Regions from separate parts of the Solidesulfovibrio carbinolicus genome, predicted to be linked through region 1. Evidence: riboswitches for the same ligand, from Rfam matches in the RefSeq annotation. Region 1 holds a riboswitch; each other region holds the start of a gene.
What was found. A riboswitch is a leader RNA that binds a small molecule or an ion and turns the genes downstream of it on or off. The one in region 1 is predicted to bind cobalamin.
Positions count from the first base shown of each region.

Region 1 (7,313 bases):
GACGGCCAAGGTCGAAGATCAGGTCTTCGCGAACCAGGCCCATCAGGTCGGTGCGGACCATGCGGACGTAGTCGTCAGCATCGTTCTTGCCGAGGTAGGTGTTGATGGCGGACAGGCCCTGGGCAACGGCGCCGGAGCGCTCCAGGGAGGCCTTGTCCAGCAGCATGATGCTGATATCGCCGCCAACTTTGTCGGCCCAGCGAACGGCTTCGAAAGCCGCGCCGCAGCAGCCCATGCCGCCGCCGACAAAGAGGATGTCGACATCTTTTTCAATCAGTTCCGGCTCGGCAAGGGCAACGCCTTTGGGCTCGTCCTTCACGGGAATGGTCGGCATAATATATGTCCTCCGTAGGGTGGATGGCTATTCAGTTGGCGAAACGGACTACTTGCAGAAGCCGTCCAACCAGCACTGCACGGTGTCGGCGCCGGTGACGTCGAACTTCTTGCCAAGGGCTTCCTTGGGGGTGACCAGGGCGGTCTCGGTGAAAAGCAGTTCGCTTTCCAGATCGCCCGGCTCCGGCTTGCCTTCGAAGGGCTTGATCGAACCTTCGGGGGTGGTGCGGATGGGGAACTTGAAGCGCTTGATGTTGCCGTTGCGGAACTTCACGGTCCACATGATGGAGTCGGCGGAACGCATGGGGATCGAGGTGCCGCCCATGGGAGCGAAGTCAGCGTAGGGGCGAGCGGAGATAGCGCCCTGGGGGCAGATCTTCACGCAAGAGTAGCATTCCCAGCAAGCGGAAGGCTCCTGATTGAAGGCCTTCATTTCCTGAGGATCCAGAATCATCAGGTCATTGGGGCAAATGTACATGCACGCGGTCTTCTCACCGCCTTTGCATCCGTCACACTTGCTCGGATCCACAAAGGTAGGCATAAGTAGTCCTCCAAACGTTTAGTTGTTGTACACCCAGCGCCCAATCCATTAAAGAGCTGAACGCCTGGACGCCTGGGACATCCGCGCGCCGTCGCCATGTGGCGCATTGTGCGCCTGGCTCCGGCTTGCCCTCATGCGTCGGCGTCGCTTGGTGCCGACGTTCTATGCAACCGCCGGGCTTGGGGATTTTTGTCATCCCCACCGCCTCTCGACAACAAAACCCCGGAATCGCTTCCGTTTGTGAACTGCCTGCGGTTAGCTTGTGATCGGTTTAACAAGCGCCGCAACCCCAGTCAAGGGTAATGTTCTTTTTTTCACGTCCGTCCAAAAGCGCCGACAAATCGGCCCCGGAGACCCCGGCGGGACCCCGGTCACGGACGATGCACGGTAGTGGTTGCACCGTCCAAGCTAGCAGACCCCACCCACCCCCGCAAGACCTTTTCCCGGTTTTCCCCGGTTCCTCTTTACAACCCCCCTGCCTCTTGTGACTTTTTTGACAACGGCATGATACCCCAGGCCAAACCTCCGCCTCTTGGCCGGCCGGACGCGTCATGGACGTCTTCACCAACGTCCCGGCTTTTGTAACCCGGCGACGCAGGTCCCCACCCCAGGCCGCGACGCCCGCGTCGGCCCGGCCCTTGACGCCCTTGCCTCCTCCCGGCTATTGCCCCCCCTGTCTGCTTGGCAGACGGACCTTTCGAGAAACGGAAGACGGTGGGAATCCGTCGCAGTCGCGCTGCTGTATTCGGGGTTATTGGCCGACCTCCACTGGGTGTTCCCGGGAAGGACAAGGCCGCTGCCGCCGGTCGAAACGACCCGCCCCGTAAGCCAGAAGACGCCTCGAAAACGGTCGGCATTCGGGCCTCGCGCAAAGGGCCGGAGTGACCAGCGACGGCAATCGGCGACGTCCGGGCCGTTTCTCGCACCCGTGCCCGTTCCCTCTGCCGGGAACGGGTGTTTTTTTCGCGTCTCCCCATTCCCCGCAAGGGGACATGCCGACCTCCCCAAACGCCTTCGGGCAAACAGGAGGACCTCGCATGATCACCCACTCCCTGGGCTTTCCCCGCATGGGGCTGGCCCGCGAACTCAAGACCGCCCTTGAAGCCCGCTTCGCCGGGACCCTCGACGCCGCAGGACTGGCCCGCGTGGCGGCCGACCTGCGCCTGCGCCACTGGCGGCTCCAGGCCGCGGCCGGGATCGACCTCGTGCCGGTCGGCGATTTTTCCCTCTACGACCACATGCTCGATCTGGCCGTGCTTTTCGGCGTCGTGCCCGCCCGCTACGGCCATGCCGGCGGACCGGCGGACGAGGCCCTCTACTGGCGCATGGCCCGGGGCGAGGCCGGCACGGATGGCCGCGTCACGGCCCTGGAAATGACCAAGTGGTTCGACACCAACTACCACTACCTCGTGCCGGAATTCGAACCGGACCAGAGCTTTGCCCTGGTCGGCACGACAATCCTCGACGAGGCGGCCCAGGCCCGGGCCGCCGGGTTCACGCCCAAGGCCGTGCTGCCCGGACCGGTCACGTTCCTGATGCTCGGGGCCTGCGCCGGCGAGCCCTTCGACCGCCTGGCCCTGCTGCCGCGCCTGCTGCCGGCCTACAGCCAACTCCTCGCCAAGCTGGCCGAGACCTGCCCCTGGATCGAACTCGACGAGCCGGTCCTGTGCCAGGATCTGCCGGCTGACGCCCTGGCCCCCTGCCGGGCGGCCTGGACCGCCCTGGCCGAGGCCGCCGCCCCGGCCCGCCTGCTGCTGGCCGCGCCCTACGGCAGTCTGGCCCACAATCTGGACTTCGTGCGCGACCTCCCCGTGGGGGCGCTTCATATTGATCTCGTGCGCGACCCCAGCCAGCTCGCCCTGGCAGCCAAGGCCCTGGCCCCCGAGACCGCCCTGTCCCTGGGTCTGATCGACGGCCGCAACATCTGGCGGGTGGACGCCGCCGCGGCGCTAAGCCGCATCGCCCTGGCCGCCGAACGCCTGGGGCCCCGGCGCCTCATGCTCGCCCCGTCGTGTTCCCTGCTCCACTGCCCCGTGGACCTTGAGGCCGAAACGGACCTCGACCCGGAAATCCAATCCTGGATGGCCTTTGCCGTGCAGAAATGCCGCGAAGTCCGCCTGCTGGCCGACGCCGCCGCCCCGAGCGGGGCCGGTCGGCCCGAGGTGGCCGACGCCCTGGCCGAAAACCGCCGGGCCTGGGAATCGCGCCGGGCCAGCCCCCGGCTGGCCGATGCGGCCGTGCGCCGCCGCACGGCCGCCGTCAGCCAGGACATGTTCCACCGCCCGGCTGCCTTTGCCGCCCGCGCGCCGCTCCAGGCCGAAGCCTTGCAGCTTCCCCTGATCCCGACCACCACCATCGGTTCCTTTCCCCAGACCCCGGAGATCCGCCAGACCCGGGCCAAGTTCCGCCGGGGCGAGCTTGCCGCCGCCGCCTACGAGGCCTTCGTGCGCGGCCAGGTGGCCGAGGCCGTGGCCCGCCAGGAGGCCCTGGGCCTGGACGTGCTGGTCCACGGGGAGCCTGAGCGCAACGATATGGTGGAGTTTTTCGGCGAAAAGCTCGCCGGTTTTTGCTTCACCCGAAACGGCTGGGTGCAAAGCTACGGCTCGCGCTGCGTCAAGCCGCCGGTCATCTACGGCGACGTGTCGCGCCCCGGCCCCATGACCATCGGGCTGGCCGTTTTCGCCCAATCCCTCACCGACAAGCCGGTCAAGGGCATGCTCACCGGCCCTTCGACCATTTTGGCCTGGAGCTTTGTGCGCGACGACCAGCCCCGGGAGGTGACCCGCCGCCAGATCGCCCTGGCCGTGCGCGACGAGGTGGCCGATCTGGAGGCCCAGGGCATCCGCGTCATCCAGATCGACGAGCCGGGGCTGCGCGAAGGCCTGCCCCTGCGACGGCGCGACTGGGAGACCTCCCTGGCCCTGGCCGTGGACGACTTCCGCCTGGCCGCCGCCGTGGCCAAGGCCGAAACCCAGATCCACACCCACATGTGCTACGCCGACTTCGATGAGATCGTGCCCGAGGTGGCCGCCATGGACGCCGACGTGATCAGCGTCGAGGCCAGCCGCAGCCGCATGGCCCCCCTGGCCGCCTTTGCCCGGGACGGCTACCCCAACGCCATCGGACCGGGCCTGTACGACATACATAGCCCGCGCGTGCCCTCGGCCGAGGAAATGGAAGATCTGCTGCGGCGGGCCGCCGCCCTCATCGACCCGGCCCGGCTGTGGGCCAACCCGGACTGCGGCCTCAAAACCCGCGCCTGGGACGAGGTCACGCCGTCCCTGGCCAACATGGTCGCGGCGGCCCGACGCCTGCGGGCGCAACTGGCCGGGCAAGGCTTGTGAAAATAGTCCTTGACAGGAAGCAAGAGGGGAACGTACCCGTATTGCCCATGCAGACCCTCCACACCCCCACCACCGGCTTTTACTTTTGGTACTGGTTTAGCCACGCCCGTGGTCTGGGGGGGTTGCGGTCGAACTAGGTCAATCGCAAACGAGCCTCTCCAGGGCCGCGGGCATTACGCCGGCGGCCCTTTTTTATTACCAGTCGCCGGCGGCCGCGGCCGGTTGGGCCAAACGCAAGGAGATACGCCATGCTGCTTGGGAAAGCCGTCCGCCTCGAACGCATTTTCAATCGCAACACCCACCGCGCCATCATCGTCCCCATGGACCACGGCGTCACCGTCGGCCCCATCTCGGGCCTCATCGACATGCGCGACGCCGTCAACCAGGTGGCCGAAGGCGGAGCCAACGCCGTGCTCATGCACAAGGGCCTGCCGCGCTGCTCCCATCGCGGACGCGGCCGCGACGTCGGACTGATCATCCACCTGTCCGCTTCCACCAGCCTGTCGCCCTTCCCCAACGCCAAGACCCTGGTCGGCACCGTCGAAGACGCCATCAAGCTCGGAGCCGACGCCGTATCCCTGCACATCAACCTCGGCGACGAGACCGAGCGCGACATGCTGGCCCACCTCGGCGAAACCACCTCCCGGGCCGCCGACTGGGGCATGCCCGTGCTGGCCATGGTCTATGCCCGAGGCCCCAAGGTCAAAAACGAGTACGACGTGGACGTGGTGGCCCACTGCGCCCGGGTCGGCACCGAACTCGGCGCGGACGTGGTCAAGGTGCCCTACACCGGCGACATCGAATCCTTCTCCAAGGTCACCGACGCCTGCTGCATCCCGGTGGTCATCGCCGGCGGCCCCAAGATGGACAACGACCGCGACCTGCTGCAAATGGCCCACGACTCGGTCCAGGCCGGCGGCTCGGGCCTGTCCATCGGGCGCAACATCTTCCAGCACGCCCAGCCCGCCCGCATCGTCCAGGCCCTGCACGGCATCGTCCACCTCGACTGGGAAGTCGACCAGGCCCTCGAACTCCTCAAGGATTAAGTCATGACCAAAGAAATATGGCTCAAGGTCGTTCCCTTCGACAAAAACGTCATCACCCTCGGCCTCGAATCCGGCGTGGACGGATTCGTGGTCGAGGCGGCCGACGCCGACAAGGTGCTGGCCCTGGGGCGCACCCAGGTGATGACGCCCGATCAGTTCGAACTGATCCCCATCTGCTGCAAGGATGACGAGGGAACGGCCATCGACTCCTTAAAGGCGTGTCGTCCGGTCTTTCTGGCCCAGGGCTGGGAGATCATTCCGGTGGAAAACATCCTGGCCTGCACCGAAGGCCTGGGCCTGGAATGCGAGAGCCTGGACCGGGCGCGGCTGGCCGCCGGGGTTTTGGAGCGCGGCGCGGACAAGCTGCTCATCACCCCCGAGGCCGTGTGCGATCTTAAAACCATCGTCAATGAACTGAAGCTCTCCCAGGGAACCATGGAACTCGCGGCGGCCACCATCACCAAGATCGAACACGCGGGCCTTGGCCACCGGGTCTGCGTGGACACCACGAGCATTCTTAAAACCGGCGAAGGGATGCTTGTGGGCAACAGCTCGGCCTTCACCTTCCTGGTCAACGCCGAAACCGAGTCCAATCCCTACGTCGCCGCCCGGCCGTTTCGCATCAACGCCGGCGCCGTCCACGCCTATTGCCAGATGCCCGGGGACAAGACCCGCTACCTCGAAGAGCTGGCCTCGGGCTCGGAAGTGCTGATCGTCTCCCACAAGGGCGCCACCAAGACCGCCGTGGTCGGCCGGATCAAGACCGAAATCCGCCCCATGCTGCTCATCACCGCCTCCGTGGGCGGCAAGGAAGGCAAGGTGTTCCTGCAAAACGCCGAAACCATCCGCCTGGTCACCCCCGAGGGCAAGCCCGTCAGCGTGGTGGCCCTTAAGGAAGGCGACACGGTGCTCGTTTCCACCGACGTGGCCGGACGCCACTTCGGCATGCGCATCGCCGAAGAGATCAAGGAAGGATGACATGAACCCGGACACGACTAAGCCTGCCGTCGCCCCGGGTTCCCTGGAGGAGGCGCTGCTCGAAATTCGTCGCGGCATCGACGCCGTGGACGACGAGATCGTGGGCCTGCTCAACAAACGCGCCGCCCTCAGCCTTGAGGTGGGGCGGCGCAAGGACGGCCGGGCCAGCGCCATCTTCAAGCCCTTCCGCGAACAGGAAGTGCTGGCCCGCCTCACCGCCGCCAATCCCGGACCGCTGCCCAACAACCATCTGATCGCCGTCTACCGCGAAATCCTGTCCTCCTCCAGACGCCTCCAGCGCCCCGAACGGGTGGCCTACCTCGGCCCCGAAGGCACCTTTTCCCACTTCGCCGCCATGGCCGCCCTGGGCCATTCCCCGGATTTCCTGCCCCAGACCACCATCGGCGACGTGTTCGCCGCCGTGGCCGGCAAGCAGGCCGACCTGGGCGTGGTGCCGCTGGAAAACTCCCTCCAAGGCACCATCGGCCAGAGCCTGGACAACTTCCAGCGCTACAACGTCTTTATCCAGGCCGAGATCACCTGCCGGGTCAGCCACGCCCTGCTCTCCACGGCAACGAGCCTGGACGCCGTGGAAATCGTCTACTCGCACCCCCAGCCCCTGGCCCAGTGCGCCGGCTGGCTCAAGACCCATCTGCCCCGGGCCAAGGTCATCCCCACCGACTCCACCGCCGCCGCCGCCGCGCGACTGGCCGGAGAGCCGAACGCCGCCGCCATCGGCCACCTGCGCCTGGCAGCCATGCACCACCTTAATGTGCTGGCCAGCCCCATCGAGGACCTGCCCGACAACTGGACGCGGTTTTTCATCATCGGCCCCGAGGACACCAAGCAGCAGACCCGGGACAAGACCTCGCTGCTTTTCACCGTGCCCAACAAGCCCGGCTCCCTGCATCAGGTGCTGGCCCATCTGGCCGGCGAAGGCATCAACCTGACCAAGCTCGAATCGCGGCCCATCCGCGGCGAAAAATGGCAGTACTTCTTCTTCGCCGACCTGCAATGCGACCTCACCCGCGAGGAATACAAGAAGCTCCTGGCCACCCTGACCGAAAATAC
Region 1 is NZ_CP026538.1:4,029,766-4,037,078, forward strand. It holds gene aprA (adenylyl-sulfate reductase subunit alpha) at 1-334, opposite strand, end outside; gene aprB (adenylyl-sulfate reductase subunit beta) at 383-874, opposite strand; cobalamin riboswitch at 1,540-1,731, shown strand; gene metE (5-methyltetrahydropteroyltriglutamate--homocysteine S-methyltransferase) at 1,912-4,218, shown strand; gene C3Y92_RS18000 (2-amino-3,7-dideoxy-D-threo-hept-6-ulosonate synthase) at 4,467-5,264, shown strand; gene C3Y92_RS18005 (3-dehydroquinate synthase II family protein) at 5,268-6,242, shown strand; gene pheA (prephenate dehydratase) at 6,244-7,313, shown strand, end outside.

Region 2 (7,313 bases), 720 kb from region 1:
GCGGGCTAGCAAGCTCTTGACGCCCCCCGCCCCAGCCCCTATGGTGACCCTCCCAAAGGGGAGTAGCTGTTTCGGGCAGGGTCAACATCACTGCGGCACGTCAGCCGCCTGGCCCTGCCGTCGGTCCCTCGGAACCGATCGGCGAGACCTTTGGCATGCCTACGCGTGCCAAGGTCTTTTTTTTGGCCGCGTCAACACCGAGGAGATTCCATGAAAAAACTGCTTCCTCTCTACATTGCCGTGGCCGCCACCCTGCCAGGGCTGTTCTGCTTCCTCTTTTCCGTCCACCCCTCGCCGCCGGCCACCGCCGCCATCGCCGGCGCGGCCATCTTGGGCGCGTCGTTTCTGCTCCTATGGGCCTGCGACGTGGCCCAAAACGACATTCCCCAAGCCCTGGCCCTGGCCGTGGTCGCGCTCATCGCCGTTTTGCCCGAATACGCCGTGGACATGTACTTCACCTGGATGGCCGGCAAACACCCGGAATCCGACTATGCCCACTTCGCCATCGCCAACATGACCGGGGCCAACCGGCTCCTGATCGGCGTGGCCTGGACCCTGGTCGCCTTCCTGGTCTGGTGGCGCACCAAAAAACCCATCATCCTGGAGGGTGAGCGTCGCACCGAAGTCCTGTTCCTCGGTCTGGCCACGGCCTACGCCATCTCCATACCCCTGTCCGGGTCGCTGACCTGGGTGGACGGCGCGGTGCTTATTGGCCTCTACGTCGTCTACATCGCCATCGCCGCCCGGCGCGAATGCGAGGAACCCGAGCTTGAAGGCGTGGCCTGCGTCATCGGCGCGCTGCCCAAGGGCCTTCGCCGCCTTTCGACGCTCGGCCTGTTTCTTTTCGCCGCCGGCGTCATCGTGGCCAATGCCGAGGCCTTCAGCGAGGGCCTCGTCGCCACCGGCCGCATCTTCGGGGTCAACGAATTTTTGCTCGTCCAGTGGCTGGCCCCCATCGCCTCGGAAGCCCCGGAAGTCATCGTCTCGGTCATGTTCGCCCTGCGCGGCATGGGCGGGCTGGCCCTGGGGAGCCTTATTTCCTCCAAGCTCAACCAATGGACGCTCTTGGTCGGCATGATCCCCGGCGTCTACGGCGTGTCTTCGGGCAGCTTTGCCGTGCCCATTCCCCTGGACGGCGTGCAGATGCACGAGATCATGCTGACCGCCGCCCAGTCGCTTCTGGCCGTGGGCCTGCTCGCCGGCCTGCGCCTGGACATCCGGGGCGCGCTGCTGCTGTTTGGCCTGTTCCTCGGCCAGTTCCTGGCCCCGGCCGTGCCGGAGGCTTTCTGGAACCTCTTCCCGGGCCACCTCGACGGCAACGAGGTACACTTCCTCTTCACCTTCCTGTATATCGGGGTCTTCGCCCTCATGCTGCCACGCACCGGCCGCCACCTGCTGGCCCTTGTCCGCCCCGCGCGCCACAGCGCCTCTTGACGCCGGGCCGGCCCGGCCCTATGGAACCCGCCCGCCCCGGAGCAGCCCTCCGGGGCGGGAACCGCCGCCAGGAGGTCCGCCGCCATGGACCAGACGTTTGCCCTGCCCATCTACCTCGACCTGTTCGCCGTGTTCCTCATGGCCGCCACCGGGGCCATCGAGGCCATCCGCCGCGAGTTCGACCTCGTCGGCCTGCTCGGCCTGTCCTTTGCCACAGGCGTGGGCGGGGCGCTTATACGCGACGGCATCTTCCTCCAGGCCGGCGTGCCGGCCGTGGTGCGCAACCAGGACTATCTCTACGCCGTGGCCGGCGCTGCCCTGGCCTGCCTCATCTTCGGCCGCCGGGCCGTGTTGTCCGAGCGTTTCGTGGCCCTGGTGGATGCCGCCGCCCTGGGAGCCTACGCCGTGGTCGGCATGGAGAAATCCCTGGCCTTTGGCCTGGATTTCGCCCCGGCCGTGCTGGTCGGCACGGTCAACGCCTGCGGCGGCGGCATCCTGCGCGACGTGCTCATGCGCGAGGAGCCCATGGTGTTTCGCCCGGGCCAGTTCTACGGCCTGGCCGCCCTGCTGGGCTGTCTGACCTACCCCTTCCTGCGCCAGACCTTCGGCCTGCCGCCGCTGACCTCGGCCTTTGTCACCATCGCCTTTACCTTTCTTCTTCGTGTGCTGGCCATCACCCGCAACTGGCGCACCGTCCCCGTGCGCGACCATGGCCTGTTTCGCCGCCGCAATCCGCCTGTGGCTTGACGCCGCCTCCCCGGCCGCGTCTATAAAGGATGAGGGTCCGCAACCGGCGGCCCCATCCGCAAGCCAGGGGGAATGTCCGTGAAGCGACCCATCACCACGCTTTTGTGCGACGTCGGCGGCGTCATGCTCACCAACGGCTGGGACCGGCAGGCCCGGGCCGAGGCAGCCAAGCGCTTCGGCCTGGACGCCGCCGAAACCGACGAACGCCACCATCTCACCTTCGACGCCTACGAAGAGGGCAAGCTCTCCCTGGACGAGTATCTCGACCGCACGGTGTTTTACGCGCCGCGTTCCTTTGACAAGGCGACCTTCCGGGATTTCATGCTGTCGCGCAGCGCGCCCCTGTCCGACATGCTGGCCTATGTGCGCGGACTCAAGGCCCGGCACGGCATCCGCATCGTGGTCGTCAACAACGAGGGCCGCGAACTCAACGAGTACCGCATCCGGGCCTTCGGCCTGGGCTGTTTTGTCGACGCCTTCGTGTCCTCGTGCTTCGTGGGCATGCGCAAGCCCGACGCCGGCATTTTCCGCCTGGCCCTGGACGTGGCCCAATGCGACCCGGCTGACGCGGTCTACATCGACGACCGGGCGCTTTTCGTGGAAGTGGCCGCGACCCTGGGGGTTCGCGGCGTGGTCCACCGCGACGCCGCGTCCACGGCCCGAGAGCTGGAGGCTCTGGGCGGTTTCGCCGCCGTATGCCTCGGCAGCGATGGCTGAGGCGCGGCGGCTATTTTTCGGCATGGCCGCCGGCCGTTTGGTCGCTGACGCCCTCGGCGCGAGGTCACGCGTTATCGCCCCGGCCTGACCCGAAGACGGTCCATCAAGCCCATGCCGGTCCAGGCCGGCTCATCGCCCGGCCCGGCCGGGGCTTCCCAGGCCGTCCCAATTCCGGTACGAGGCGGGGGTAAATTGTCCGGCCACGCGCCGGCAGTCTCAAGGAGTCACGAACATGACCAAGATCGCCATTCCCTCCCGCGACGGGCAGGTGGACGAGCATTTCGGCCACTGCGGCTATTTCACGGTGCTGACCATCGGCCCGGACAAGAGCGTCGTCGCCGAGGAGACCTTTTCCCCGCCGGCCGAGTGCGGCTGCAAGTCCAATCTGGTCAACGACCTGCTCGCCATGGGCGTCACGGTGCTCATTGCCGGCAACATGGGCCAGGGCGCGGTCAACAAGCTGCGCCAGTCCGGCATGACCGTGGTGCGCGGCGCGTCCGGCCCGGTCCACGAAGCGGCGGCGGCGTTTCTCGCCGGCATGCTCAAGGACCGCGACGAACTGTGCACGGCCCACGGGCATACCTGTTTGCATTAGGCGGCTGGCCGAGAGGCTAGGCTGACACGCGACAAAGCCCGGGACCACGGCATGGTCCCGGGCTTTGCCGTTGTCCCGAGGCGGAACAACTGCGGCTGTAATTTTTTCCGCCTCCCCACGTCCGCCCGCCCATTCATAAAAGACAATAAAATAAACGCCATAGCGACCTCGCGCCGCCCGCCCAAACCGCCGCATCCGGTGCATAATCACCCCAACCCGCCAACATCGCGCCGTTTTTTGCCTCGATTGACTCTTTGGCCGCATCCTCGCATATATGCTGCGACGTTGGCGTTGGTCCGCCCCGCCCCAGGCGGCGGCGGGCAGCCGTAAGAGGGAATCCGGTGCAAGTCCGGAACTGCCCCGCAGCGGTAAGCGAAAACGAACCCCGCAACCAAGCACTGGGCAAGAGCCCGGGAAGCCGCGGGAACTAGGAAACCGGCCCACACCGGGCCGACGCGTTCGCAAGTCCGAACACCTGCCGACGCCCGCCGGACGCATCCGTCCGGCGCATGAACCAGGGAGCCTCGCGGGAGGGCTGCCCGGCCTGCCGTTTCGCGCCATGCGTTTTTCGGCCGCCGTCGCCCCTCCCCTGCCCGACGACAGTCCGCCCAGGGAGAAACGCATGTCCGAGCCGATGGAACACGGCAATTTGGCCCTTACCCCCACCTCCGACCGCCACGACGCCGTCGACGCCGCCGTCGACCAGCCCGTGGTGGCCGCCATCCCCTCGCGCATCCGCAAGCGCGACGGCCAGATCGTCACCTTTGACGCCGACAAGATCCTGTCCGCCATCCGTCGCGCCGGCGCCGCCACCGGCGAATTCGGCGAGGACGAGGCCTGGCTGCTGACCGCCCAGGTGGTCAAGGTCCTCTCCCACCGCTTCATCGGCCAGATCCCGGACATCGAACGCATCCAGGACATCGTCGAGCAGGCTTTCGTCTCGGCCAACCATTTCCGCACCCTTCGCGCCTACTCCGTCTACCGCGAACAGCGCGCCCGCCTTCGCGAAGACAAGAAGACCGTGGTGGACGTGGCCGCTTCCATCAACGAATATCTCGACCGCCAGGACTGGCGCGTGGCCGCCAACGCCAACCAGGGCTATTCCCTGGGCGGGCTTATCCTGAACGTCTCGGGCAAGGTCGTGGCCAACTACTGGCTCTCCCACGTCTACCCGCCCGAAGCCGGAGCGGCCCACCGCGACGGCGATCTCCATATCCACGATCTCGACATGCTGTCCGGCTACTGCGCCGGCTGGTCCCTGCGGATGCTTTTAAGCGAAGGCCTTAACGGCGTGCCCGGCAAGGTGGAAGCCAAGCCGCCCAAGCACCTCTCCAGCGCCGTGGGCCAGATCGTCAATTTCCTCGGCACGCTGCAAAACGAATGGGCCGGCGCCCAGGCCTTTTCCTCGTTCGACACCTACATGGCCCCGTTTATCCGCAAGGACAACCTGGGCTACGAAGAAGTGCGCCAGTGCATCCAGGAGTTGATCTATAACCTCAATGTCCCGTCGCGCTGGGGCACCCAGACGCCGTTTACCAACCTCACCTTCGACTGGACCTGCCCCGAGGATCTGGCCGGCGACCATCCGGTCATCGGCGGCGAGGAGATGGCCTTTACCTACGGCGAGCTCCAAACCGAAATGGACATGATCAACCGGGCCTACATCGAGGTCATGACCGCCGGCGACGCCAAGGGCCGCGTGTTCACCTTCCCCATCCCGACCTACAACATCACCAAGGATTTCCCCTGGGAATCGCCCAATGTGGACATCCTGTTCGAGATGACGGCCAAGTACGGGCTGCCCTACTTCCAAAACTTCCTCAATTCCGACCTCACCCCGGGCATGGTGCGCTCCATGTGCTGCCGGCTCCAGCTCGACCTGCGCGAGCTGCTCAAGCGCGGCAACGGCCTTTTCGGCAGCGCCGAGCAGACCGGGTCCGTCGGCGTGGTCACCATCAACTGCGCCCGCCTGGGCCACACCCATCGCGGCGACGAAGCCGGCCTTCTCGCCCGCCTCGACGCGCTGCTGGAAATTGCCCGCACCACCCTTGAGATCAAGCGCAAGGAGATCACCCGCCGCATGGACGCCGGGCTGTTCCCCTACACCAAGCGTTACCTGGGCTCGCTGCGCAACCACTTCTCCACCATTGGCGTCAACGGCATCAATGAAATGATCCGCAATTTCACGAACGATGCCGAGAATATCGCCACCGAGGCCGGCCACGCCATGGCCGTGCGCCTGCTCGACCACGTGCGCGCCCGCATGACCGAGTTCCAGGAGCAGACCGGCCACCTCTACAACCTCGAAGCCACCCCGGCCGAAGGCACCACCTACCGCTTCGCTCGCGAGGACAAGAAGCGCTACCCGCGCATCCTCCAGGCCGGCCCGGCGCAAAAGCCCTACTACACCAACTCCTCCCAGCTGCCCGTGGGCTTCACCGACGATCCCTTCGAAGCCCTTTCGCGCCAGGAAGAGCTCCAGCGCAAATACACCGGCGGCACGGTGCTCCACCTCTACCTCGGCGAACGCGTCACCAGCGCCGAGGCCTGCAAAAAGCTCGTCAAGCGGTCGCTGTCCGGCTTCGCCCTGCCCTACGTCACCGTGACGCCGACGTTTTCCATCTGCGACGTCCACGGCTACCTGACCGGCGAACACGAGACCTGCCCGACCTGCGCCGCCGAAGGCCGCACCCAGGCCTGCGAAATCTGGACCCGCGTCATGGGCTACTACCGGCCCAAGTCGGCGTTCAACGTCGGCAAGCAGGGCGAGTACGACGAGCGGGTGTGTTTTAAGGAACCGATGGATAACTAAAGAGAATATGCCTCCGGCGGCCGGGAGGGGGTCACCCCCTCCCGGACCCTCCCGATACGGGGGATCACAGGACGGCGCGGTCGTGGCGATGGGCCACGGCCGCGCCGTTGGCGTTGGGCGGCCTTGCGCGCCGCCGCCGAGAGGGCTAAGGGACGCGACATGAACGGTCTTATCATCGGCGGTGTCACGCCGCTCTCCACCCTCGACTTTCCCGACGCCCTGGCCGCGGTCATCTACTGCCAGGGCTGCCCCTGGGGCTGCCCCTACTGCCACAACGAACCGCTGCGCGAAATCACCGACGCCGTGGAGCACGACAGCGCCTCGGTGCTGGCCTGGCTCGAAGGCCGCAAGGGCCTGCTCGACGCCGTCGTCTTCTCCGGCGGCGAACCCACGCTCCAGGACGGGCTGCCCGAAATGCTGGCCGCCGTGCGCGCCATGGGCTTCCACACCGGCCTGCACACCACCGGCATGTTCCCCAAGGCGCTTTCCGCCGTGCTGCCCCTGTGCGACTGGGTGGGCCTGGACATCAAAGCCCCCCGCGCCGCCTACGACCGCATCGCCGGAGTAGCCGGCGGCGGCGAGGCCGCCTTTGCAAGCCTGGCCCTTATCCTCAAAAGCCGCGTGCCCTTCGAGACCCGCACCACCTGGCATCCCGGGCTATTGGCCGAAGACGAGTTGACCGCCCTGGCCGGAGAGCTGGCCGCCGCCGACGCCGGCCGCTGGGTCATCCAGGCCTTCCGCCCCGACGGCTGCGCCGACGCCGATCTGGCCGCCGCCGGACCGGCCGTGTTCCCCCCCGACCTCGTCGCCCGCCTCCAGGCCGCCGCGCCGCGTTTGATTATAACGACGAGAGTTTAGGAGAGGGGGATGCCTCCGGCGGCTGGGGGCCTGAGGCCCCCAGCCCCCCCACATAGGGAGGCGGATGATCGTATGGACAGTTTGTTTATTAGTTCCAGGGTGAGCATCCCCCTGGCGGAGATTGATTTTATCGCCGCCCGCAGCGGCGGT
Region 2 is NZ_CP026538.1:229,287-236,599, reverse strand. It holds gene C3Y92_RS01030 (hypothetical protein) at 1-9, shown strand, start outside; gene C3Y92_RS01025 (sodium:calcium antiporter) at 211-1,434, shown strand; gene C3Y92_RS01020 (trimeric intracellular cation channel family protein) at 1,519-2,181, shown strand; gene C3Y92_RS01015 (HAD family hydrolase) at 2,254-2,898, shown strand; gene C3Y92_RS01010 (NifB/NifX family molybdenum-iron cluster-binding protein) at 3,131-3,493, shown strand; cobalamin riboswitch at 3,769-3,990, shown strand; gene C3Y92_RS01005 (ribonucleoside triphosphate reductase) at 4,116-6,305, shown strand; gene C3Y92_RS01000 (anaerobic ribonucleoside-triphosphate reductase activating protein) at 6,465-7,163, shown strand; gene arfB (alternative ribosome rescue aminoacyl-tRNA hydrolase ArfB) at 7,236-7,313, shown strand, end outside.
Region 2: linked by a shared signal. The riboswitch ahead of C3Y92_RS01005 (ribonucleoside triphosphate reductase) and the one ahead of metE (5-methyltetrahydropteroyltriglutamate--homocysteine S-methyltransferase) in region 1 are both predicted to bind cobalamin.

Region 3 (7,313 bases), 890 kb from region 1:
GGCCGCCGACGAGGAGGGTTCGCAGAAGCGTGCCTTGGCCCGGAATGCGGGAAATCGCCCGGGCAAAGGGCGGCCAGAACAGGGCAATGCCGGCCACGGCCAGGGCCGAGAGCTGGAGGCTGGCGCTAAAGGCAGCCAGCGGCGAGACGACAAGAAAGGCGGCCAGGGCCAGGAACAGGCCGTCGAAAAGGGCCTTGTCGCGCCCCCAAAGCAGCATGAAGCCAAAAGCGGCGAACATCAACGCGGCGCGCACAAGCGACGGCGAGCCGCCGCCGATCCAGCAGTAGCCAACGACCAACGGCGCGGCGGCCAGGACGATGAGTTTTGGGCGCGGCAGGCGCAGATAGAGGCGGGGCATAAGACGCCCGACGGCCAGCACCAGCGCGGCGGCCAGCCCAACGACATAGGCCACGTTCATGCCGGACAGGGCCAGGGTATGGGCCAGGGAGGCCCGGCGCACCAGCTCAAGGTCGGTTTCGGCGAAGCCGGACTTGTCGTCGAAAAGCAGCGCCGCCACCATGGCCCGGCCGGCCGAGGCGGCGCTGTCGTCCAGCGAAGTGGCGGGCGAGACGGCGGGCGGCGGGGCCAGGGCAGCGGCCACCCGGTCGCGCAGGGCCTGCCGCCAGAGGGCCAAGGCGTTGTCGCTGACAGCCAGACGCGTGAGGTCGCCGCGCCCGCCCTTGGCGTAGGCGCGAAAAAATACGCCTTCCAGGCGGCGCAGGAAGGCGAAGTCGGTGGTTCCGGGGTTGGCGAAGCCGGCGGTCGGGCGGATGCGGCCGGTCACGGCCAGGACGTCGCCGGGAACGGGCGTCAGGTCGGGCTGGTCGAAGGTGACGGCCAACCGGCCGGGCAGCGGCGCAGCGGCGCAGTCGGGGCCGGTCAGGCGCACCTCGTCCAGGACCAGGGCCAGGCGACGCCCCGGCCGGGGATCGACGCTGGCGACGCGCCCCACGGCGGTGAGGGTTTTGGCGGCCAGGCACGGCGGCGCGTCAGGCGTTGCCGGCAGGGCCAGCCAGCCCGCGCCAAGGCCCAGGGCGAAGGCGGCGGCCAGGGCCGGCAGGCCCGGCCTCATGTTGCGCCCTTTCACCAATTCAAGCACTTTTTTGAAATCTTGGGATTTTTTGGGGTCCGTTGGCCTTAAGCCAGGATCAGCGCGCTTCAAGGGGTCGACAGGCGGTGACAGACCGCCCACGAACAGGGCGAGCAAGGCCAGGCCGAGAAGCGCAGGCAGCAGATATTCCACGCCCAGGATGCCGCCGGCATAGGCCAAAAGGCAGGGCTGCCAGGGCAAAAGCGGCGGCACGCCCCGGCCGGCGTCGTCATGGGGCGGGTCGTGCGCCAAAATGTTGCATCCCTGTCACGGTATTTTGCCCGGGATTGTAGAAAGCTTGGGGTCCGGCGGCAAGGGCCTTCGGCGGTTGCGGGCGCTGCCTCGGCGGGCGGCCGCATCCGGCGTCGTCCGGGCCTGGGTTTGCCCGCTCCGCTTGTCACCGGCCCGGCTTGGGGATAATGCTGTGAACCAATCCCCGCGCCCGGCCGGGCGCGACCAAGGAGCCTCCATGCACCGCCGCAGCATCGCCCTGTGCCTTTTCGCCGGACTGGCCCTGGCCGGTTGTTCCCAGGTCCAGCCCATCATGACGCCCCAGGAATTCGCCGCCGGTTGCGCCCAGGGCGCGGCCGGGGCCGACGCCGCTTGCTCGGCCAAGGTCTGCCAAGTCTACCAGGCCGTGGTCACGGACTATTACGAGAACATGGAAGGCTGCTACGCTGCCTGCAAGGACCGGGCGGCCTCCCTGGAAACCGGAGCCGATCCGGCCTGTCTGGCCATAATCCAGGGCGAGAAGGACCGGTGCATGGATTATTGCAACCGCAAGTTCTACCGCTGCAACTGCGCCAAGTAAGGTCAGCCAAACGCCGCGCCAGGCGGCGAAACCCCACAGACAAGGAGTACCCCATGGCGGTCAAGAAAATTCTCATGCTCGTCGGCGACTATGTCGAGGACTATGAAGTGATGGTCCCCTTCCAGATGCTGCTCATGGTCGGCCACGACGTCAAGGCCGTGTGCCCGGGCAAGAAGGCCGGCGAGACCGTGCGCACCGCCGTGCACGATTTCGAGGGCGACCAGACCTACAGCGAAAAGCCCGGCCACAACTTTGCGCTCAATTTCGACTTCGACGCCGTGGACCCGGCCGCCTTCGACGCCCTGGTGGTGCCCGGCGGCCGCGCCCCGGAATACATCCGGTTAAATCCCCGGGTCATCGAGATCGTCAAACATTTCGGGGCGACCAAAAAGCCCATCGCCGCCGTGTGCCACGGCCAGCAGGTGCTGGTCACGGCCGACGTCATCGCCGGCTGCCAGTGCATGGCCTACCCGGCGGTGCAGCCCGACATCGAACGGGCCGGGGCCACCTACGTTGGCCCCAACGAAACCTTCACCAACGCCGTGACCAGCGGCAACATCGTCACCGGCCCGGCCTGGCCGGCCCATCCCCAGTGGATGCGCCAGTTCCTGGACCTGCTCGGCACGAAAATCGAAGCCTAGGCTCCAGTCTGAAGACCAACCGGCGGCAGCTTTGCGTCCATCCTGATCCGCGAGGCTGCCGCCGCGTCGTGGCGTCGGGCGGCGCGTCCCTTGAAAAACATGCTGAAACTTTCGAAAAATGATTCTTTTTCGTGAGGTTGTTCCCCAAACACCGCTGACGCTTTTTTGAGGATGCAACGTAGGCCATCCGTGGCCAACGCCCGGCCTGCCGGCTCGAACTCACGGGAGAGCGCGCCGGTCCGGCCGGCGCGCCCCCAAATCCCCCCCTTTTTTCCACGGCGCAACGATGGTATAGCCCTGGGCGACCACCCGCCCGGCGGCGGCCCACCCGGCCCGCCGGCGCAACGAGGCGCTATGATCGACAAGACAAAACTGGATCGCCTGCGGCAACTCATCGGCGACTTTGCCGTCAACAAAGGAAAAGTGCTCCTGCTCGTTTCCTTTCTGCTCTTTATCGTCGCCGCCTACTACGTCATGGACTTCATCACCGAGGACAGCCTGGCGGTGAAGTACAAGAAGACCACGGCCCTGGTCGAGGAAGTGCAGGAAACGAAAAACGTCCTGACCATCGTCACCAGCCAGGGGTTCTTTGTCGTCGATCCCGGGCTGCGCTCGGACAAATTCAAAAACATCGCCGACTTCTTCCGCAAGGTCAAAGAAGACGGCTCGCCCGTGCGCATCGACTATAAGGACGTCGGCAACGACAAGGTCATCGAAAACGTCTTTTACCGGGCGGAATCCAACAAATTCGGCAAGATAGGTTCGCTTAAATAGACCCGGCCGGCCGGCAAATACAAAGCGGCGGTCGGCCAACGCCGCCCGCCGCTTCAAAAAAGCCCGGCCAATGGCCGCTCTACCAGTCCTGATCCTTGGGCTTGTTGGCCTGCTGGGACTTGATCAGCAGCAGGGAAATAAAGATGGTCGCAAACCCGAACAGCACGATAAGCCCGGCGAAATCAAATTTCACGGCGAACCCCCAGAAATGTTTTTGTGAAAAAAATCCTTACTCCCAAATGACCAGCCTGTCCAGACATGCCCGCCTTTTGGGCGGTAGCCTCGCCCTGGCGCTTACCTGCCTGGCCTGCTCGCCCGGGCCAGCCCAGGCCGCCGTCATCGAGGTCGGCGTGGATGCCTACAAGGTCAACGGCGGCCCGGCCGAAACCGCCGCCTGGGACGTGGCCGAACGGCTGGCCATGGCCAAGGACGTGGCCATCGTGGTCATGAACCCCAAGGCCAACAAGGGGACCGTCCAGATCCTCATGCAAAACCTCGAAACCCTCAAGATTCCCACGCTTTTCACCAAAAAAGCCGATTACGACGTTTTGCTTAAGCGCGGTTTCATCAAGCCCCATCCCGCGCCTTGACAGGCGGCCGCCCCCCGGCTACCTCCCCGGAAATCGACCTGGGTGCCCTCACGGGCTTAATAGGGAATCCCGTTCAAATCGGGAGCGGTCCCGCCGCCGTCAGTTCCACGCAAAGGTCGGCCTCCACGCGCGCCACTGGGAAGCACTTCCCGGGAAGGCCGGGGCCGATGGAACAAGCCGGAAGACCTGCCCGGGTTCTGGCACATCCCGCCGGCAACGAGGGCTTTTGCCGGCCGGGACGCGGCTTCGGGCGCTTTTTCGTCTCCCGTCCGCTTTCCTCAAGAGCCCTCCATTTCCGTGGAGGTTACCTGGCATGATTCGTCTGACCCGTCTTACGCATCTGGCGCGCTTGGTCCTGTCCCTGTCCCTGGTCCTGGCCCTGGCCGCCCCGGCCGCCGCCGGCCACGACGCCAAGAAGGAACCGAAAAAAGCCATTGTCGTGGCCGCCTTTGGCACCACCGTGCCCGAGGCCGCCCCGGCCATCGAAAAGATGGTGGCCCGGGTCAAGGCCGCCTATCCCGGCGTGCCCGTGACCCTGTGCTACACCGCCGCCATGATCCGGGCCAAACTGGCCAAGGAAGGCAAACGCGTGCCCTCCCCGGCCGAGGCCCTGGCCGCCCTGCCCGATCAGGGCGTCACCGACGTGGCCCTTTTTTCCCTGCAAACCGTCCCCGGGCACGAATACCACGACCTCGTGCGCACGGCCGCCGCGTTCTCGCGCATGCCCAAGGGTCTGTCCCGGGTCGAGGTGACCGCGCCGCTGTTGTTTGAGGCCGAGGATTTCGCCAAGGCCGCCGCCGCGCTGCTTGAAGCCGCGCCCAAGGACCGCAAGCCCGGAGAAGCCGTCATCTTCGTCGGCCACGGCACCGAGCATCCCGCCAACATGGCCTATCCGGCCCTGCAGTACAGCCTGTGGCGGCTGGATAAAAACGCCTTTGTCGCCACCGTGGAAGGCACGCCCTCCTTTGACGACGCCGTGGCCGAACTCCAGGCCAAGGGCGTCAAGAAAGCCTGGCTCATTCCGCTTTTTGCCGTGGCCGGCGACCATGCCCGCAACGACATGGCCGGCAAGGAAAAGGACTCCCTGGCCTCGATGCTCACCGCCGCCGGCGTGGAGACCAAGGCCGTGCTGGCCGGCGCGGCCGAGCATAGCGGCGTGGCCGACATCTGGATCGAACACCTCAAGACAACCTTCGACGCCCTGCCCGGGAAATAATGCCGCCACACGCCTTCCCCCGGGGCGGGGTCCTGAAGCGGACCCTGCCCCTTGTCCTGGCCGGGCTGGCTGCGCTCAGCGCCGCCTGTCTGGCCGGGGCCTATCCGGCTGCCCCGGGGGACGTGCTGGCCGTGCTGGCCCGGGCGGCCGGCCTGGCCGTCCCGGCTCCGGCCGATCCGGCCCTGCCCACGGTGGTCATGGAACTGCGCCTGACCCGGGCGCTTTTGGCCTATGGCGTGGGCGCGGCCCTGGCCGTGGCCGGCGCGGCCTTCCAGGGCGTGCTGCGAAATCCCCTGGCCGATCCCTTTACCCTGGGCGTCTCGGGCGGCGCGGCTTTTGGCGCGGCCTTGTCCCTGACGCTGGGCCTGGGCGCGGCCCTGGGCTCAACGCTCGTCACCCCGGCCTGCGCCCTGGCCGGCGGCGGCGCGACCCTGGTCGCGGTCCTGGCCCTGTCCCGGCTGGCCGGGGGGCTGCGACGCGAGACGGTGGTTTTGTCCGGCATCGTGGCGGCCACCTTCCTGTCCGCCCTGCTCTCCCTGGTCAAGGCGCTTAACGAAGAATCCGTGGCCGGCATCGTGTTCTGGATCATGGGCGGCTTTCAGGGCAAGGGCCGGGCCGAACTGGCCCTGTTCCTCCCCTGCCTGCTGCTTGGCCTGGCCGGCGTGGCGCTGTTCCTTCGCGAGCTGGACATTTTGCTCTTGGGCGAACGCCAGGCCCGGCAGCTCGGCGTGGCCGCCGGCCGGTCGCGGCTGGCCCTTCTTGGCGCGGCGAGCTTACTCACCGCCGGCGCCGTGGCCGTTTCCGGGGTCATCGGCTTTGTGGGGCTTATCGCCCCCCATGCCTGCCGGCGGCTCTACGGCGGCGAACACGGGGCGCTGGTGCCCCAGGCCGCCCTGGCCGGCGGGGCGCTGTTGTGCGGGGCCGACGTCCTGGCCCGGGTGATCCTGCCCGGCGGCGCGGAGTTGCCCGTGGGCGTGGTCACGGCCCTGCTCGGCGGGCCGTTTTTTTGCTTCCTGCTCCTGACCGGGCGCGGGGGGCGGGCGTGATCCGCTGCCGCGACCTGACCAGCGGCTACCGGGGCCGGGCTGTCCTTGGCGGGCTGAGCCTTACCGTGGCCGCCGGGGAAATGGTCGCCGTCCTTGGCCCCAACGGTGCGGGCAAGACCACGCTGCTGTTGGCGCTTTCGGGTGTGCTGTCGCCGGGCGCGGGCACGGTGGTCCTGGCCGGGCGCGATCTGGCCGAACTCACCGACCGGCAGCGGGCCAGGCTCGTGGCCTCCGTGCCCCAGCGCGGCGAAAACACCGGGGAACTGGCCGTGCGCTCGGTGGTGCTCATGGGGCGCTATCCGTATCTGGGATTTCTTGGCGGCTACGGCCCGGAAGACCACCGGGCGGCCGAGGCGGCCATGGAGGCCGTGGGCCTGGGCGGTCTTGCCGACAGACGCCTTCATGAACTGTCCGGCGGCGAATTCCAGCGGGTGCTGGCCGCCCGGGCCTTGGCCCAGGAAAGCGGCATTTTGCTTCTGGACGAAGCCTCGGCCAGCCTGGACATCGCCCGCAAGATGGACCTCTACCGCTTGCTCGCCACCCGTAACGCGGCCGGGGTCACCATTCTGGCCGCCCTGCACGACATCAATCTGGCCGCGCTGTTCTGTCGGCGGCTGGTGTTTCTCAAAGATGGCCGCATCGAGGCCGACGGCCCCACGGCCGAGGTTTTTACGCAGCAAACCCTTTCGAGGATTTATGAAACCGACATCATCGTCATTGCCCATCCCCAGACCGGCGCGCCCCAGGCGTTGGCTGCCGGCGGCGGTCTGCCTGCTGGCCGGCCTGCTGGCGGCCGCGCCGGCCCATAGCCAAGGCCCGGCCGTCGTCGATGACCTGGGCAACACCGTCGCCCTTTCCGCCCCGGCTCGGCGCGTCGTGCCGCTTTACGGCGCTTTTGTGGATATCCTGGCCGGCATGGGACTGACCGACCGCGTGGTCGCCCGCACCGAAGCCGACCCGGCTCCGGCCGGCGAGCCGGAACTGCCGGTCATCGGCACCCACATGCGCCCCAACATTGAGCGCGTCCTGGCCGTGCGCCCGGATCTCGTGTTGCAAATGGACGGCCGGGGCGAAGCCCGGGAATCTGCCGCCAGGCTCGCCGGCCTGGGCATCCCCACGGCGGTCTTTGCCGTGTCGGATTTTCC
Region 3 is NZ_CP026538.1:3,138,346-3,145,658, forward strand. It holds gene C3Y92_RS14010 (ComEC/Rec2 family competence protein) at 1-1,342, opposite strand, end outside; gene C3Y92_RS14015 (hypothetical protein) at 1,560-1,901, shown strand; gene C3Y92_RS14020 (DJ-1/PfpI family protein) at 1,955-2,542, shown strand; gene C3Y92_RS14025 (hypothetical protein) at 2,897-3,316, shown strand; gene C3Y92_RS14030 (hypothetical protein) at 3,586-3,906, shown strand; cobalamin riboswitch at 3,930-4,114, shown strand; gene C3Y92_RS14035 (sirohydrochlorin cobaltochelatase) at 4,220-5,122, shown strand; gene C3Y92_RS14040 (FecCD family ABC transporter permease) at 5,122-6,168, shown strand; partial or broken gene C3Y92_RS14045 (ABC transporter ATP-binding protein) at 6,225-6,977, shown strand; gene C3Y92_RS14050 (ABC transporter substrate-binding protein) at 6,865-7,313, shown strand, end outside.
Region 3: linked by a shared signal. The riboswitch ahead of C3Y92_RS14035 (sirohydrochlorin cobaltochelatase) and the one ahead of metE (5-methyltetrahydropteroyltriglutamate--homocysteine S-methyltransferase) in region 1 are both predicted to bind cobalamin.